DNA from 2 places in the Aminobacter sp. SR38 genome. Region 1 is predicted to be linked to the other one. Evidence: predicted binding sites of a transcription regulator. Region 1 holds the regulator's gene; the other holds the start of a gene.

Region 1 (7,983 bases):
CTACAAACTCGATACGCTGGCGCGGATGATCCAGAGCATGGTCACGGTGTGGAGTGCTGCACTGCCCAACTTGATTGCCGACAGGCCGGTCGTGCAGGAAAACTACAACGAATATGTGCGTCCGCAATGGATGGCGCGCTATGTCGAAGGCCTGTTCGAGGATGGCGCCCTTCGACGCTGGCAGAAAGACGGTTTTGCCGAAATTGCCAGACGCATGGCGACCGAACGGCCGTCAGGCGAGATCGCTGCCGAAACGGTTCTCAAACACATCACGAAATGAAAAACACCCGCCGAGGCGATGGCCTAGCGGGTGATTTTCAAGTCGTTCGCAGCTTCGAGCTGCGACAGCGCCGCGCGCCTGAACGAACGCGGCGCTGAAAGGCTCAGCGCTTGGCGATCGGCACGTAGTCGCGTTCGGTGGCGCCGGTGTAGAGCTGGCGCGGACGGCCGATCTTCTGGCGCGGATCCTCGATCATTTCCTTCCACTGCGCGATCCAGCCGACAGTGCGGGCGAGCGCGAACAGCACGGTGAACATGGTGGTGGGGAAGCCCAGCGCCTTCAGCGTGATGCCTGAATAGAAGTCGATGTTCGGATACAGCTTCTTCTCGATGAAATACTCGTCGGTCAGCGCGATGCGCTCGAGTTCCATTGCCACGTCGAGCATCGGATCGTCCTTGATGCCGAGCTCGCCCAGCACTTCATGCGTGGTCTTCTGCATGATCTTGGCGCGCGGATCGTAGTTCTTGTAGACGCGGTGGCCGAAACCCATCAAGCGGAACGGATCGTTCTTGTCCTTGGCGCGGGCGACGAACTCGGGAATTCGGTCGACGTGGCCGATCTCGCTGAGCATGTTGAGCGCTGCTTCATTGGCGCCGCCATGTGCGGGGCCCCACAGGCAGGCGATGCCGGCGGCGATGCAGGCGAACGGATTGGCACCCGACGAGCCGGCGAGGCGCACGGTCGAGGTCGAGGCGTTCTGCTCGTGGTCGGCGTGCAGGATGAAGATGCGCTCCATGGCGCGGGCCAGCACCGGGTTGACCTTGTACTCCTCGCACGGCACGGCAAAGCACATGTGCAGGAAGTTGGCGGCAAAGTTCAGCTCGTTCTTGGGGTAAATGAACGGCTGGCCGATGTGGTACTTGTAGGCCATCGCAGCGATCGTCGGCATCTTTGCGATCAGGCGGATCGAGGCGACCATGCGCTGGTGCGGATCGGAGATGTCGGTCGAGTCGTGATAGAAGGCCGACAGCGCGCCGACCACGCCGCACATCACCGCCATCGGGTGTGCGTCGCGGCGGAAGCCGGTGAAGAAGCGCGACATCTGCTCGTGCACCATGGTGTGGCGCGTGATGCGGTAGTCGAAGTCGTCCTTCTGCGCCTTGGTCGGCAGTTCGCCGTAGAGCAAGAGGTAGCAGACTTCGAGGAAGTCGCCGTGCTCGGCGAGCTGGTCGATCGGATAGCCGCGGTGCAGCAGGACACCGGCGTCGCCGTCGATGAAGGTGATTTCCGATTCGCAGCTTGCGGTGGAGGTGAAGCCCGGGTCGTAGGTGAATGCGCCGGTCGTTGCGTAGAGCGATGCGATGTCGATCACATCCGGTCCGACCGTTCCGCCGCGGACCTTGAACTCGTGGGTCTGGCCGCGGAACTCCAGTTTGGCGGTCGAATCAGTCATCGCATACTCCTTAGTGCTGAGTTGCCGCCTTGCGCGGCGCAATCGTCATAACAAGGCAACCCATTAGGCCCGGAACGCTTGAACTCGCTTCCCAGCTTTCCCGCTGCTTTCAAATTGACCTGTTGCCGCAATGTTGCACCGCAACAGCCTCATTTCAATGCAAAACTAGGAAAGCACTGCTGACCTAATCGATTTGATCAAAAATGCGGGCTAGACTTTCGTCGCGCCCTAGAACGGCGAGCACATCGAACACTCCGGGGGAAGTGCTCTTGCCCGTCAGGGCGGCCCGCAAAGGCTGCGCCACGCCGCCCAATTTCAGATTTTCGCGGCCGGCAAACTCGCGGATCGCGGCCTCTGCATTGGCCGCCGTCCAGTCGGCGGCAGCGACCGTCGCGAGCGCCGCATGCGCGCCCTTGAGGATATCCTTGGCTGGGCCGGCGAGCAGGCCGGCGGCCTTCTCATCGAGCGGCAGCGGACGCTGGGCAAACAGGAATCCTGCGCCGTCAGCCAGTTCGATCAGCGTCTTGGCGCGCTCCTTGAGGCCCGGCATGGCGGCAAGCAGCTGTGCCTTACGCGTGTCGTCGAGCCCGCCGAGGATGGCATCGCCGCCGGGCAGATAGGGCAAGGTGGCAACGAAGATGTCGAACAGCTTCTTGTCGTCCATCTGGCGCATGTGAACGCCGTTCAGCGCCTCGAGCTTGGCAAAGTCGAAGCGTGCCGCACCCTTGTTGACGTCCTCGATCTCGAACCATCTGATCATGTTCTCGATGCTCATCACCTCGTCGTCGCCATGGCTCCAGCCGAGGCGGGCGAGGTAGTTGAGCAGGGCCTCAGGCAAATAGCCCATGGCGCGATAAGCATCGACGCCGAGCGCGCCATGGCGCTTGGACAGTTTTGCGCCGTCCGCACCATGGATCAGCGGGATATGCGCCATCACCGGCACGTCCCAGCCCATGGCGTTGTAGATGACGGTCTGGCGCGCGGCGTTGGTCAGGTGGTCGTCGCCACGGATGATGTGGGTGACGCCCATGTCGTGATCGTCGACGACGACAGCATGCATGTAGGTCGGTACGCCGTCCGAACGCAGGATGATGAAATCGTCGAGATCCTTGTTGGGAAAGCGCACATCACCCTGCACGCGGTCGAGCACCAGCGTCTCGCCGTCCTGCGGCGCCTTGATGCGAATGACCGGCTTGACGCCAGCCGGCGCCTCGGACGGGTCGCGGTCGCGCCAGCGGCCGTCATAGCGTGGCGGCTTGCCCTCGGCGCGCGCCTTCTCGCGCATCTCGGTCAGCTCTTCCTGCGAGGCGTAGCAATAATAGGCTTTGCCCGTGCGCACGAGTTCTTCGGCCACCTCGCGATGGCGCGGCGCGCGCTCGAACTGCGAGATCGGCTCACCCTCCCAGGTCAGGCCGAGCCAGGTCAGGCCCTCGAGGATCGCGGCCGTTGCGGCGTCGGTCGAGCGCTCGCGATCGGTGTCCTCGATACGCAGCAGCATAGTGCCGCCGGTGTGGCGGGAATAAAGCCAGTTGAAGAGAGCGGTACGCGCGCCACCAATGTGCAGATAGCCGGTGGGCGAGGGGGCGAAGCGGGTGACGACAGGCATGGCGATTTCCAAGGGAAGCAGGGCGCTTGGCCGAAAAACCGGCGGCGCATGGCGTTTGTGTGCGGTTGATGTAGCATAGAAGGTCTGGGGCGCAAGAGGCAGGCCCGATGGGCGACCGCATGCGGGAGGGGCAGGCCGGTAACAATCCGGTGGTCGAAGCCAGCGAGCGCGACTTGCTGACCTCTCCAGCCGTGCCTGCCGTTGCGTGGACACCACCAGCTCTGCCCGAGAGAGATGCTGCTCCTGACGCCGATGCATCGCCGTTTCAGCGAGGACACAAGTCCTGGCTACGGCAAGGATCGCAATTGCTGATCGGTGACCGGATCACCGCACGATCCACCCTGGCCGCGATCGAAACGGAACTCGACCGCGGTGCGGCGTTCCTGCTTCTTCCGGTTTTTCTGGCCGCCGGTGCCCTGGTGTATTTCGCGCTTCCGAACGAGCCGGATCTCGCGCCGCTCGTCGTTGTGTCAGCGACACTGGCCGTCCTCGCCTTCCTAACGCGCGGACGGCGGCCTGTTCACTACGCGCTGGCCGCACTCGCCGCCTCAATGCTCGGCATGGCGGTTGCAAAGTTCGAGACGGAACGCATGGCAACGAAGATGCTGGGCGCCGAGATCTCGACTGCCATCACCGGGCGCGTTGTCGAAATCGACAATCTGGACAAGGGCAGGGTGCGGCTGACGCTCGACGTTCTGGCGACTGCGCGCCCGGTCTTGCGCTATACGCCCGATCGGGTGCGGCTCGTTGCCCGCAAGCTTCCTGAGGGCGTCATGGCGGGGTCCGAGGTGACGGGTTATGTCAGGCTGATGCCGCCGTCCGGGCCTGTGCGGCCGGGCAGCTATGATTTTTCCTTCGAAAGCTATTTCGACGGCATCGGCGCCAGCGGCTTTTTCATGAAAGGCCCGGAGTTTGCTTCAACCACCCAGCCGCTGTCGGCCAGTGATCGTGCATTCGCGTCGATCGAGAATGTGCGCCAGAAGATTGCCCAGCGCATTCGCGACCGCATTGGCGGTCCGGAGGGCGAAATCGCGGCTGCCCTGGTCGTCGGCGTGAGCGGCGGCATTCCCGAGGATGTCAACGAGGCGCTGCGGCGTACCGGGCTCTACCACATCATCTCGATCTCGGGTCTGCACATGGCGATGGTCGCAGGCACGGTCATGCTTTTGATGCGGCTATGCTTCGCCGCCTTTCCCGGCTTCACCTCGCACCGGCCGGTCAAGAAGTACGCCGCAGGCGCAGCACTGCTCGCCATCGGTGGCTATCTGTTCATTTCAGGCGCCGAGGTCGCGGCGCAACGCAGCTTCATCATGCTGGCGGTGATGCTGACGGCCGTGCTGTTCGACCGTGCAGCACTCACCACGCGCAACCTGGCGATTTCGGCCGTCGTCGTGATCATGATCTCGCCCCACGAAGTCGTCGGGCCGAGCTTCCAGATGTCGTTCGCCGCAACGGCAGCCCTCGTTGGCGCATATGCCTGGTGGTCGGATCGGCGGGAGGAGCAGGCGCTGCCGGTAGGTCAGAGATCGCTGCCGTCCAAAATCTGGCGCTGGCTTGCGACAGTTGCGATAGGTCTCGCCGCGACGTCGGTGATTGCCGGGCTCGCGACCAGCGTTTTTGGCGCATGGCATTTCCAACGTGTTTCGCCCCTCAGCCTGTTCGCCAATCTGGCAGTCAGCCCGTTTGTGTCTGTCCTGGTCATGCCCTTTGCCGTCATGGCTGGCATCTTCATGCCGCTTGGGCTCGACGGCCCCTTCCTCGACACGATGGGCTTTGGCCTGAAGGCAATGATTGGCATCGCCACCTGGTTCTCCGAGCGCTCGCCGGTCGATGCGGTCGGCCTTGTCTCGTCACATGCGGTATTGTTGCTCACAGCAGCACTCGTCATCGCGTCGACGGCAACGACCTGGCTGCGCGCCGCCGCACTGCCATTCGCGGCCCTTGGGCTGCTGACGGTCGTGGAAACGGAAACGCCCGCCGTTCTCGTTTCGGAAGATGGCCGCCTCGTCGGCGTCCCGGTCGACGATGGCAAGCTGGCCGTCAATCGCGTCCGGCCGAACCAGTTCACCGTCGACAACTGGCAGCGCGCGCTGGCGTCGGAAACACTCGTCACCCCGGCCCGTTCGGCCGCGAATGCAACGAACGGGACTGTCCGTATGCCCAGCGAGACCGGCTCACAGCCAGCAGCCGATGCAGATGTCGCCGGTACGATACCCGGCAAACCAGTATCTGGAGAGCTAAACCCCGCCGGCGCGGACGCCTTCGTCTGTGATAGCGGGCTCTGCAAGGTTCAGCAACCAGAGGGTGCACGAATCGTCCATGCGGCGAATGCGAGCGCCGCTGCACGAGCCTGCGACAACGCGGATCTCGTCGTCGTCGACGATGCCACGGCAAGCGATGTCTGCCCCGGCGTGGCCGTGCTTACCAAACGCGAGCTGGCGCGCCTTGGCAGTGCGTCGATATTCATCACAGCCGAGGCGGCTGGCGTAGATCGGGCGGTCGAGATACGCCACGCCGTGGCGGAACCGTACCGCCCGTGGCATGCGCAGCGCCAATTTTCGCGCGAGGCGAGGGGCCTGTCACCCTACAAGCGAGCGGAGATGCCCCCGAAGACACCTGCCGGGGCAACCAAGGCGCACCCGAAAGCGCCGACTGCGGCCACACGGTGAGTCCGAAATCTGTACCCGCCGTCGCAGAGCCGTCAGATAAGGCAAGATAGCAACAGGGCAGATCAGTCCGGCTTACAGATTGCAGCAGGATGGACATGCCGAGGTGGCGGAAACGCAGCCCCGGCAATCAATAGCGGCGGATCAGGCCGACAAGCTTGCCCTGCACCTTGACCCTGTCCGGTCCGAAGATGCGGGTTTCATAGGCCGGATTGGCAGCCTCAAGAGCGATCGAGGCACCCTTGCGGCGGAAACGCTTGAGCGTCGCTTCTTCGTCGTCGACGAGGGCGACGATGATCTCACCGGGATTGGCCGTGGTCGAGCTGCGGATGACCACAGTGTCGCCGTCGAAGATGCCGGCCTCGATCATCGAGTCGCCCTTGACTTCGAGCGCGTAATGCTCGCCGCCCATGATCATGTCTGGCGGCACCGAAATCGAATGCGTCTTGTGCTGGATGGCGTCGATCGGCACACCGGCAGCGATGCGTCCCATGACGGGAATGGCAACCGCCGAAGCAACATCGTCGTCATTGCCGGCCGACATGCTGCGTGACGGCTCGGGTTTGCGGCCGAGGCTACCCTCGATGACGCTGGGCGAGAACTTCTTCGCCGCGTTGAGGCCAGGCGCGATCGAATCGGGCAGGCGCAGCACTTCAAGCGCGCGCGCCCGGTTGGGCAGGCGTCTGATGAAGCCGCGTTCTTCGAGCGCCGTGATCAGGCGATGGATGCCGGACTTGGAGGCGAGGTCGAGTGCTTCCTTCATCTCGTCGAAGGACGGCGGAATACCCGCTTCCTTCAGCCTCTCGTGGATGAATAGCAAAAGCTCGTGTTGTTTGCGCGTCAGCATCGCCACCCCCGAGGAATCAGAAGAAAAACAAACCCAGAACAAACACTATCTGTTCCAGTTGTGTTCCGCAACTGTTGATATTTCGTGAAGGGTGGAAGGTGCTGCTCAGCGCAACATCATCACCTTGCAGGCGCTGCCGGCTTCGACTGCAGGCGCGAAGGGCACCCGCACGATGGCGCAGTTGGCGTCGGCCAGCGTGCGCAGCATCGAAGAGTCCTGGATCAGGTAGGGTGTGACGACGAGACCCTCAGCGGTCTCGCGCGCAATCGCGCGGACAAAGTCCTGGCGCAGGTCGTTGGCCGCCATTGCCGTGTCGAGAATGCCGTTGCGCATGTCGGGCGAATAAGGGCGGCCGCCAAGCTTCGCCAGCAGAGGTTTCAGGAAAATCTGCGAGCAGATCAGGCTGGCAACCGGATTGCCCGGCAGGCCGACGCAGCGGCTGTTGCCGAGCCGGCCGAACATCAGCGGCTTGCCCGGGCGCATCGCGATCTTCCAGAAGTTGAGATCCATGCCGAGATCGGTCAGGACACGGTGAACGAGGTCGTGGTCGCCGACCGAAGCGCCGCCCAGCGTGACGATCACATCGGCGTCGGCGGCGAGCGCCTTGGCGACCAGTGCGGAGATTGCCTCGGTGCGGTCGGCGGCGATGCCGAGATCGAGTACGCGCGCGCCAACCGACTGAACGATCGCCGCGACGCCATAGGCGTTGGAGGCGATGATCTGGTCGGGCCCGGGATTGCTGCCCGGCGGCAACAGCTCGTCGCCGGTGGCGATGATGGCGACCAGAGGCGCCCGCAGCACTTCGACGCTGGGATGATTGGCAGCTGCGATCAGCGAGAGCGCTGCCGGGTCGAGCACACGTCCTGCATCAAGGATGAGGTCGCCCTGCTTGAAGTCGAGGCCCCTGGCGCGGATGTTGCGGCCAGCAAGCGTTGGCTCGAGCACCGCGATCTCGCCATTGCCGAGATCGCGAACGTTTTCCTGAATGACGACGGTATCCGCGCCTTGAGGCACCGGTGCGCCGGTGAAGATGCGGACGCACTCGCCCGGTCCGACGGTGCCCGTGAACTGCTTGCCGGCGGGTGCCTGGCCGATAACCTTGAGCTGCGCCGGCAGTGAAGCGATGTCGGCGGCCTGGACGGCGTAGCCATCCATGGCGGAGGCGTCAAAGGGCGGCTGGGTGCGCAGGGC
Region 2 (7,983 bases), 2.6 Mb from region 1:
CACGGCGGGGTTGTAAGAGAGCGTGTTGGTGCCTGTGGCGATGGTGATGTTCTTGCCTGAAATGGCCGGTAGCGAGCTATTGAGGGAGAAGCTGCCGGTCAGCGTGATGGTCGAGGCTGCATCGCCGTGCGCCTCGGCGTCGACGATCGCCTGGTAGAGTTCCGTCTGGCTGGACGCCTCGAAACTCGCCGCCCGTGCCGCTGGCGTTGGGAAGGCTATGGCAAGGGCGGTCATGCAGACGCCCGAAAGAAGCTTGTAATTTCTGGTTGATTTGGTACCCGGTGCGCCCCCGTCCGCGTAAGACTGCATCATTCCAATTCCCTGTATGCACTGCCTGAGATTTGTTACGTTGAAATCGATAGAAGCTTCTTTGGCAAGGAAAAGCCGGTTCCGCTTGTCAGAGAGACTTAATGAATTCTTATCTGTTCAGCTCTGATACATAAAGCCCAGCAAATCGGATTTGCCTGACTGATGTTTGGCATTGCCAGGCGCACAAAGCTCAAAGAGGCTCTGTCACCCATAGGGTGAGTTCTTGGGCACTTCGCAGACCAGCGAAAACCACTATCGGGACACCGAGGGCGCTTTTCATGGCCAGGGCTCCTCACGGCATGGGCGGAGGAACCAACCTCCCCATAAGTTGGCGCAGATGAAGCTCTACGCCAGGAGGTTGGCTGCAGCAAAATACCTAAATCACGTTCAGTTCGCGGAACGGTCGCCCCTCCGCGATGCGCTGATAGCCGAAGGCTGAGCAGTCGATGGTGCGGTAGGCGCCGTGGACCAGAAGCTCGGCCAGCGCTTTGCCGACCGCCGGCGCCTGCTGCAGGCCGTGGCCGGAAAAGCCGTTGGCGAAGATGAAGTTCTGAACCTCGGGATGCGGGCCGATGACGGCGTTCTGGTCGAGCGCGTTGTAGTCGTAGTGTCCGACCCAGGCCTGCGTCGCCTTGATCGCCTCGAAGGCCGGAACGCGGGTGGCCAGCACCGGCCAGATCATCTCCTCGAACAGGCCCCAGTCGGGGTTGAAATCCTTGGGGTCGGCGGCCAGTTCGCCATCCTCGCTCTCGGCGCCGCCCGTGATGTAGACCGAACCTTCGGGGCGAACATAGACGCCGGAGGGGTCGACCATCAGCGGCATGTCGGCGAATTTTTCGCGCGCTTCGAAGACGAAGACGTTGCGCTTGCGCGGCTCGACCGGCAACACCAGCCCAGCCATGGCGGACACCTTGCCGGCATTCGGCCCGGCGGCGTTGAACAGCGTGCCGGCCTCCAGCCGCTCGCCATTGGCAAGCGTGACCGCCGCGACGCGGTTGCCGACACGCTCGATGCCCGTCACCTCTGCGGTGATCAGGTCGATGTTTTTGGTCTTCAGCGCCTTGCGGAACAGGCCGAGCATGGCGTGGGCGTCGAACCAGCCTTCGCCTGACAGCCCATAGGCGCCGGCGGAAATGCCCTCGGTCGAGATCCAGGAGAAGCGTTTCTGCAGCTGCTCGGCGTCCTCGAGAACGATGTCGGCACCCTCGGCCATCTGGGCCTCGTGGTTCGCCCTGAGGATCGGCAGGCCGCTGTCGCCGGCGAGGATCAGGTAGCCGCCCTCACGGAAGCCGATATCGGCGTCAGGGCCGAACTCCTGCTTGAGCCGCCGGAACAGGCCAAGCGTGAACTGCGACAGGCGGATGTTCTCGGGGATCGAGAATTGCTGGCGGATCGAGGCGCAGGACAATGTGGTCGCGGCATGGGCGAATTGCGGGTCGCGCTCGACAAGCGCGATCGAGCCGGTAAAACCCTCCTCGCGCAGATAATAGGCGATCGAGCTGCCGACGATCGCGCCGCCTGTGATGACCACGTCGTAGCGTGCCATGGAGTGTTCCCGTATGTCTGTGATGGAGGACAAAAGCAGTTACGCCGTCGTCCGGCAAGGACTTGCAAGGGCCAGCATTGCCGGGCAAGAAGACCAGATGCAACATTCCCTGCCCCGCCCGCGCCGCTCGGTGCTGTTCGTGCCCGCCACAAACGAAAAGGCGATCGCCAAGCTTGCGCAGCTTGCCTGCGACACCGTCATCTTCGACCTGGAAGATGCCGTGCTGCCCGAGCAGAAAGCCGCGGCGCGCGACAGGCTGGCAAAATTCTTCGCCGAACGGCCGGCGGGCGCGCGTGAATATGTCGTGCGCATCAATGGGCTGAAAAGTCCGTGGGGCGCGGACGATCTTGCTGCCGCCAGCGGCTGGGTCACCGATGGCGTTGTGCTGCCCAAGATCGAGACGCCGCGCGACCTGCTCGAAGCCAATGACGTGCTCGACGAGGCCGACGCCCTCGACACGCTCAAGCTCTGGGCGATGATCGAGACGCCGCGGGCGCTGGTCAATCTCGCGGCCATCGCCGAGCTCGGCCGCGATCCTTCGGCACGGCTGTCATGCCTGATCGCCGGGCTCAACGACCTTGCCAAGGACACCGGCGTCAGGCTCACGCCGGACCGCCGCTATGTCCAGCCCTGGCTGATGCAGATGGTGCTTTGCGCGCGAGCCGGCGGGGTCGACATGCTCGACAGCGTGTCCAACGATTTCCGCGATCTCGATGCCTTCGCCGCCGAATGCGGCGAGGCCGCCGCCATGGGATTCTCGGGCAAGACCGTCATCCACCCGGCCCAGATCGGCCCGGCCAATGCGGCGTTCTCGCCGTCGGTCGAGGCACTTGCCGAAGCGCGCGCCGTCGTCGATGCCTTCGCGCTTCCTGAGAATACGTCCTCAGGTGTAATCTCGCTCGGCGGCAAGATGGTCGAAAGGCTGCACCTTGCGGAGGCCGAGCGGCTTCTGGCGCGGGCAGCGCAGCTCGAAAGCCTCAGGCACTGAAAGGGACACCGCCATGAAACTCTACCGCTTCCTGACCGGCCCTGACGACGCCACCTTCTGCCACAAGGTCACGGCTGCGGTGAACAAGGGCTGGCACCTGTTCGGCTCGCCGACCTATTCCTTCGACGCCGAAACCAGGACGATGCGCTGCGGGCAGGCGGTGGTGAAGGATGTCGAGGGCGCCGAATACACGCCTGACATCAAGCTCGGCGACTACTGATCTCAGGTTCTGCCGCTATTCGGCGGCTTCCTCCAACCGCTCCATATCCTCGTCGGACAGGCCGAAATGGTGGCCGATCTCGTGGATCAGCACATGGGTGACGATGTCGCCCAGCGTCTCTTCGTTTTCGGCCCAGTAGTCGAGAATGGCGCGGCGGTAGAGTGTGACGCGGTTGGGGCCTTCGCCGGTCTGCGGGTTCCAGCGCTCGGCGATGCCGCGGCCCTCGAACAGGCCGAGCAGGTCGAACGGCGTTTCCAGCGACAGGTCGTCCATGATCTCGTCGGTCGGGAATTCGGCCAACTGAATGACGACCTCGCCGGTCAGCTGGCGAAACTCTTCCGGCAGATGCGCATAGGCTTCGAGCGCCAGAAGCTCCATCTCCTCGATCGAGGGCGAAAGCTGGTCGTGCCAGGCGCGGGTCTTGTAAATGCGGGCCATTCTTTGTCCTTTTGGGGGCATATAGCCCTTTGCCGCCGCGCTTACGAGGCCTTTGCCGCTCGGGCGCCAAATTAGCGGCGACAGCAGAAGGAGAGGAGAGGAATAAATTCTCCTTGAATCGGCTTGACTCTCCAGGGCGCCTCTGGAATCTATAGGAACATAACGGGAACAACAGGGAAAGCAGATCGACATGGCGACCAGCGCCGTGGCGCGGGATGTCGTTTTTGCCTTGCGTCAGAAGATAGCCAAGATCGAGGGAACACTGGCTGAGAGGCTGGTCTTGCCTGCCGACGGCCAGCCGGTCGCGGGGCTGCTGGTCCGCCGCAACGGCCACGCCTCGGCGCGTGACTTCTTCCTGCCGACCGGTGTCGAGAGGCTCGACGAGGTGCTTGGCGGCGGCCTGCCGAAGGCGGCGCTGACCGAGATCCATGGCACCGAAACCCGCAATGCGGGGGCTGCCGCGGGGCTGGCGCTGGCGCTCGTCAGCGGCATGCTGAAGGAGCGGTCGCGGCCCAGCGACCTGGTGCTGTGGGTCGGTACCACAGAGATGTTCCGCGAGGCAGGGTTGCCCTACGCACCGGGCCTCGCCAGCTTCTTCGGCATACCGGCCGAAAGCCTGCTGCTTGCCGAGGCGCCGAAGGCCGCCGACGTGCTGTGGATCGCCGAAGAAGCAGCCCGCATCGAGGAGATAGCAGCCGTCGTCGTCGAATTGCGCGGCAACCCGCGCATTGTCGACCTCACGGCGACGCGGCGCCTGCACCGCCGGGCGCAGGACAGCGGCCGGCCCGTCCTCCTGCTGCGCCAGTCGGCCGAGCCGGAACCAACGGCAGCCCCCGTCCGGCTGGTCATCTCGCCGGCGCCGGCCACCTTGCGGCAAACGCTTCTCGGGCCGCTGGCCGGTTCGATCGCAGCTCCCGCCTTCGCTGTCGAGATTGGCAAGAGCCGCACGGCTCTTCCCGGCAGCTTCATTCTGGAATGGAACCTCGATGCACGCACCCTCGCAGAACGAAGCCCAGAGAATCGTATCGCTGTGGTTTCCCCATCTCGCGGCCGAACGCATCCTCCGGCGCAGGCTGGGGCGGTCCTGGCGTTCAAGCCCGCAGCCGTTGAAGCCGCTGGTGATCAGCCACCGCGAGAACAACACCCAGCGCATCGCCGGCCTCGACGCACGGGCTGAGGCGCTTCGCTTGAAGCCGGGCATGGGCATCGCCGAGGCGCGCGCCATGCACCCCGACATCGATGTCGTCGAAGCCGATCCCGAGGCCGACCGCCGGTTGCTCGAAGGACTTGCCGACTGGTGCGACCGCTACACGCCGCTTGTCGCAATCGACGGTGAAAACGGACTGTTCCTGGACATTTCAGGCTGCGCTCACCTCTTCGGCGGCGAAAAGGCGCTGCTTGCCGATCTGATGGCGCGGTTTTTCCACCAGGGTTTCGACGTGCGCGCCGGTCTTGCCTCGACGCCTGGTGCTGCATGGGCAACGGCACGTTTTGCCACGGGTCAAATCCTGGCCCCGGGCAACGAACGCAAATTTCTCGCGCGCTTGCCACTGTCGGCGCTGAGGATCGATGCCAGGACGAAGGCGAGCCTCGAAAGCGTCGGGCTGCGCAGCGTCGGCGCGATCATGGACGGGCCGCGCGCGCCACTTGTCCGTCGCTTCGGGGCAGAGCTCATCGAGCGCCTCGACCAGGCGTTGGGTCGGCTCGAGGAGGCGATCTCACCGCGCCTTCCTGTCGCCCCGCTTTCGGTCGAGCGCCATCTCGCCGACCCGCTGTCGCTCATCGACGACATCGAGCGGCTGATCGGCCTGCTTGCTGCCACCCTCAAGGTCGATCTCGAGCGCCGGGAAGAGGGCGCACGCGCGCTCGAACTGCTGCTGTTCAGGGTCGACGGCATGGTCAGCCGCATAACTGTCGGGGCCTCACGCCCCATCCGCGAGCCGGTACTGGTGCGCCGGCTGTTTCATGAGCGGCTGGCGGCACTCGGCGAGACAATCGATGCCGGCTACGGCTTCGACCTCGTGCGTCTCTCTGCCCTGTCGACGGCCCGCTTCGACGCGCGCCAGGCCGATCTTGCCGGCGAGGTGGTGGAGGATGGCGGCGAAGAACTGGCGATCTTTGCCGATCGCATCAGTGCACGCCTTGGCGAAGCTGCGGTGCTCGAAGCGATCCCGGTCGAGAGCCATTTGCCGGAACGTGCCGCCTCCGCCCGGCCCTATGCCCAGGAAGAGGCCCGCAAGGACGGAGCCGAGCGTCCTGCCAGAGCGGCGCAGCAAGCTACCAGGCGGCTCCGGTTGCCCGACCGCCCCATTCGCCTGTTCCGGCAGCCTGAACCAATCGATGTTCCGGCGACCGAGATTCCCGATGGTCCGCCGCTCAATTTCCGCTGGCGCCGGGCGTTGCATCGCGTGGCGCGGGCGGAAGGGCCCGAGCGCATCGCGCCCGAATGGTGGCGCCAGGCGGCCGATGCGCCGACGCGCGACTATTACCGCATCGAGGACGCCGAGGGCCGCCGCTACTGGCTCTACCGGCAGGGCCTCTACAATGCGCAGGCGGTGCCGCGCTGGTTCCTGCACGGGGTCTTTGCATGAACATGGTCGTCGCTGCCAGCTATGCCGAATTCGGCATCCAGTCGAATTTCTCCTTTCTGCGCGGGGCTTCCGCTCCGGAAGAGCTGGTGATCGCGGCGAAATTCCTGGGGCTTTCTGCCATCGGCCTTGCAGATTGCAATACGGTGGCTGGTGTCGTCCGCGCGTGGAAGATGGCGGAGACGGAAGGGCTGGCCTACCACCCGGGATGCCGCCTGGTTTTCGCCGACGGTACGCCCGACATGCTCGCCTACCCCAGGGATCGCAAAGGTTGGGGACATCTGTGCCGCATGCTTACCCAGGCCAATGCCCGGGATGAGAGCGAAAAGGGTGCGCCGCTTCTCTATCGGGAAGATCTTTTCGAGTGGGGCGACCTGCTGTCGCTTGCCATCCTGCCCGACGTCGCGGTCGCCAGGGAAGATGACGTTGCGCTTCTGCGCAGTCTCAAGGAGCGCTTCGGCACTTCCTTGTGGCTCGCGGTCGCTCCGAATTTCGGTGGGGACGACCGCTTCAGGATCGAGCAGGCCGCTACCATGGCCGCCATGGCAGGCATACCGCTGATGGCGACCAATGATGCGCTCTACCATGCACCGGACCAGCGCCCGCTGCAGGATGTGCTGACGGCAATCCGCCTCAGCGTGCCTGTTGCCGAGGTCGGTTTCGAGCTCAAGGCGAATGCCGAACGCCACCTCAAGCCGCCTGTCGATATGGCAAGGTTTTTCCGCAACCACCCGGAGGCCCTGGCCGAGACGTTGCGCTTTGCCGAAAGCCTGCATTTCTCGCTGAGCGAGCTCAAATACAATTACCCCGACGAACCGACGGAATCCGGCCTCGAACCGCAGGCGGAATTGGAACGGCTGGCCTGGGAGGGTGCCAAAAAGCGCTACCCGGACGGCGTTTCGGAAAAGGTTCAGGGCATCATCCGGCATGAGCTCGACATCGTCGAAAAGCTCAATTACGCCCGCTATTTCCTCACCGTCCACGAGATTGTGAAGTTCGCCCGTTCGAGGGGCATCCTCTGCCAGGGGCGCGGCTCCGCTGCCAATTCTGTCATCTGCTTCTGCATCGGCATCACCGATGTCGGACCCGATATCGTCGATGTGCTGTTCGAGCGCTTCATTTCGGAGGAACGTGGCGAGCCGCCGGATATCGACGTCGACTTCGAGCACGAGCGGCGCAACGAGGTGATCGAATTCATCTACGAAAGATACAGCGCCAAGCGCACCGCGCTCGCGGCTTCCGTCGTCACCTATCGCGGTCGCTCGGCGCTGCGCGAAGTCGCCAAGGCGATGGGTCTGTCGGATGACGTCAGGGGCGCCATGTCCGGCTCGATCTGGGGTTGGTATTCGTCGGAACTGGGCGAGAAGGAAGCGACGGCCGGCGGCCTCGACAAGGCCGACCCGGTGACCCGGCATGTCATCGACCGCGCCAATGAGATCATGGGCTTTCCGCGCCATCTGTCCCAGCATGTCGGCGGTTTCGTCATCACCAGAGACCGGCTCGACGAGATCGTGCCGATCGTCAAGACGGCGATGGACGAGCGCAAGATGGTGGAATGGGACAAGGACGACCTCGACGCCGTCGGCATCTTGAAGGTCGATGTTCTGGCGCTGGGCATGCTGACCTGCCTGCGCAAGGCCTTCAACCTGCTTGAGGCGCATTACGACGAGCGTGACCGACATGGCCGTCCGTTCGAGCTGGCGACGCTGCCGCCGGAGGACCCCAAGGTCTATGACATGATCTGCCGGGCCGACACGCTCGGCGTCTTCCAGATCGAGAGCCGGGCGCAGATGTCGATGCTGCCGCGGCTGAGGCCACGCAAATTCTACGATCTTGTCATCGAAGTGGCGATCGTCCGTCCCGGCCCGATCCAGGGCGACATGGTGCATCCCTA

What was found. The regulator LexA, encoded in region 1, represses DNA repair genes until DNA is damaged. The targets are predictions, from matches to a motif close to TGTTCNNNNTGTGTTCNG.
Region 2: IG197_RS15155 (ImuA family protein) is a predicted target of LexA. The motif match lies at 3,655-3,672, and genes of this name have one in related genera.

Annotation. Positions count from the first base shown of each region.
Region 1 is NZ_CP062112.1:482,886-490,868, reverse strand. It holds gene lpxB (lipid-A-disaccharide synthase) at 1-280, shown strand, start outside; gene gltA (citrate synthase) at 384-1,673, opposite strand; gene gltX (glutamate--tRNA ligase) at 1,858-3,285, opposite strand; gene IG197_RS02415 (ComEC/Rec2 family competence protein) at 3,387-5,948, shown strand; gene lexA (transcriptional repressor LexA) at 6,076-6,792, opposite strand; gene glp (gephyrin-like molybdotransferase Glp) at 6,898-7,983, opposite strand, start outside.
Region 2 is NZ_CP062112.1:3,105,035-3,113,017, forward strand. It holds gene IG197_RS15130 (autotransporter outer membrane beta-barrel domain-containing protein) at 1-312, opposite strand, end outside; gene IG197_RS15135 (FAD-binding oxidoreductase) at 686-1,855, opposite strand; gene IG197_RS15140 (CoA ester lyase) at 1,953-2,843, shown strand; gene IG197_RS15145 (DUF1737 domain-containing protein) at 2,857-3,063, shown strand; gene IG197_RS15150 (metallopeptidase family protein) at 3,079-3,501, opposite strand; gene IG197_RS15155 (ImuA family protein) at 3,692-4,678, shown strand; gene IG197_RS15160 (DNA polymerase Y family protein) at 4,620-6,092, shown strand; gene IG197_RS15165 (error-prone DNA polymerase) at 6,089-7,983, shown strand, end outside.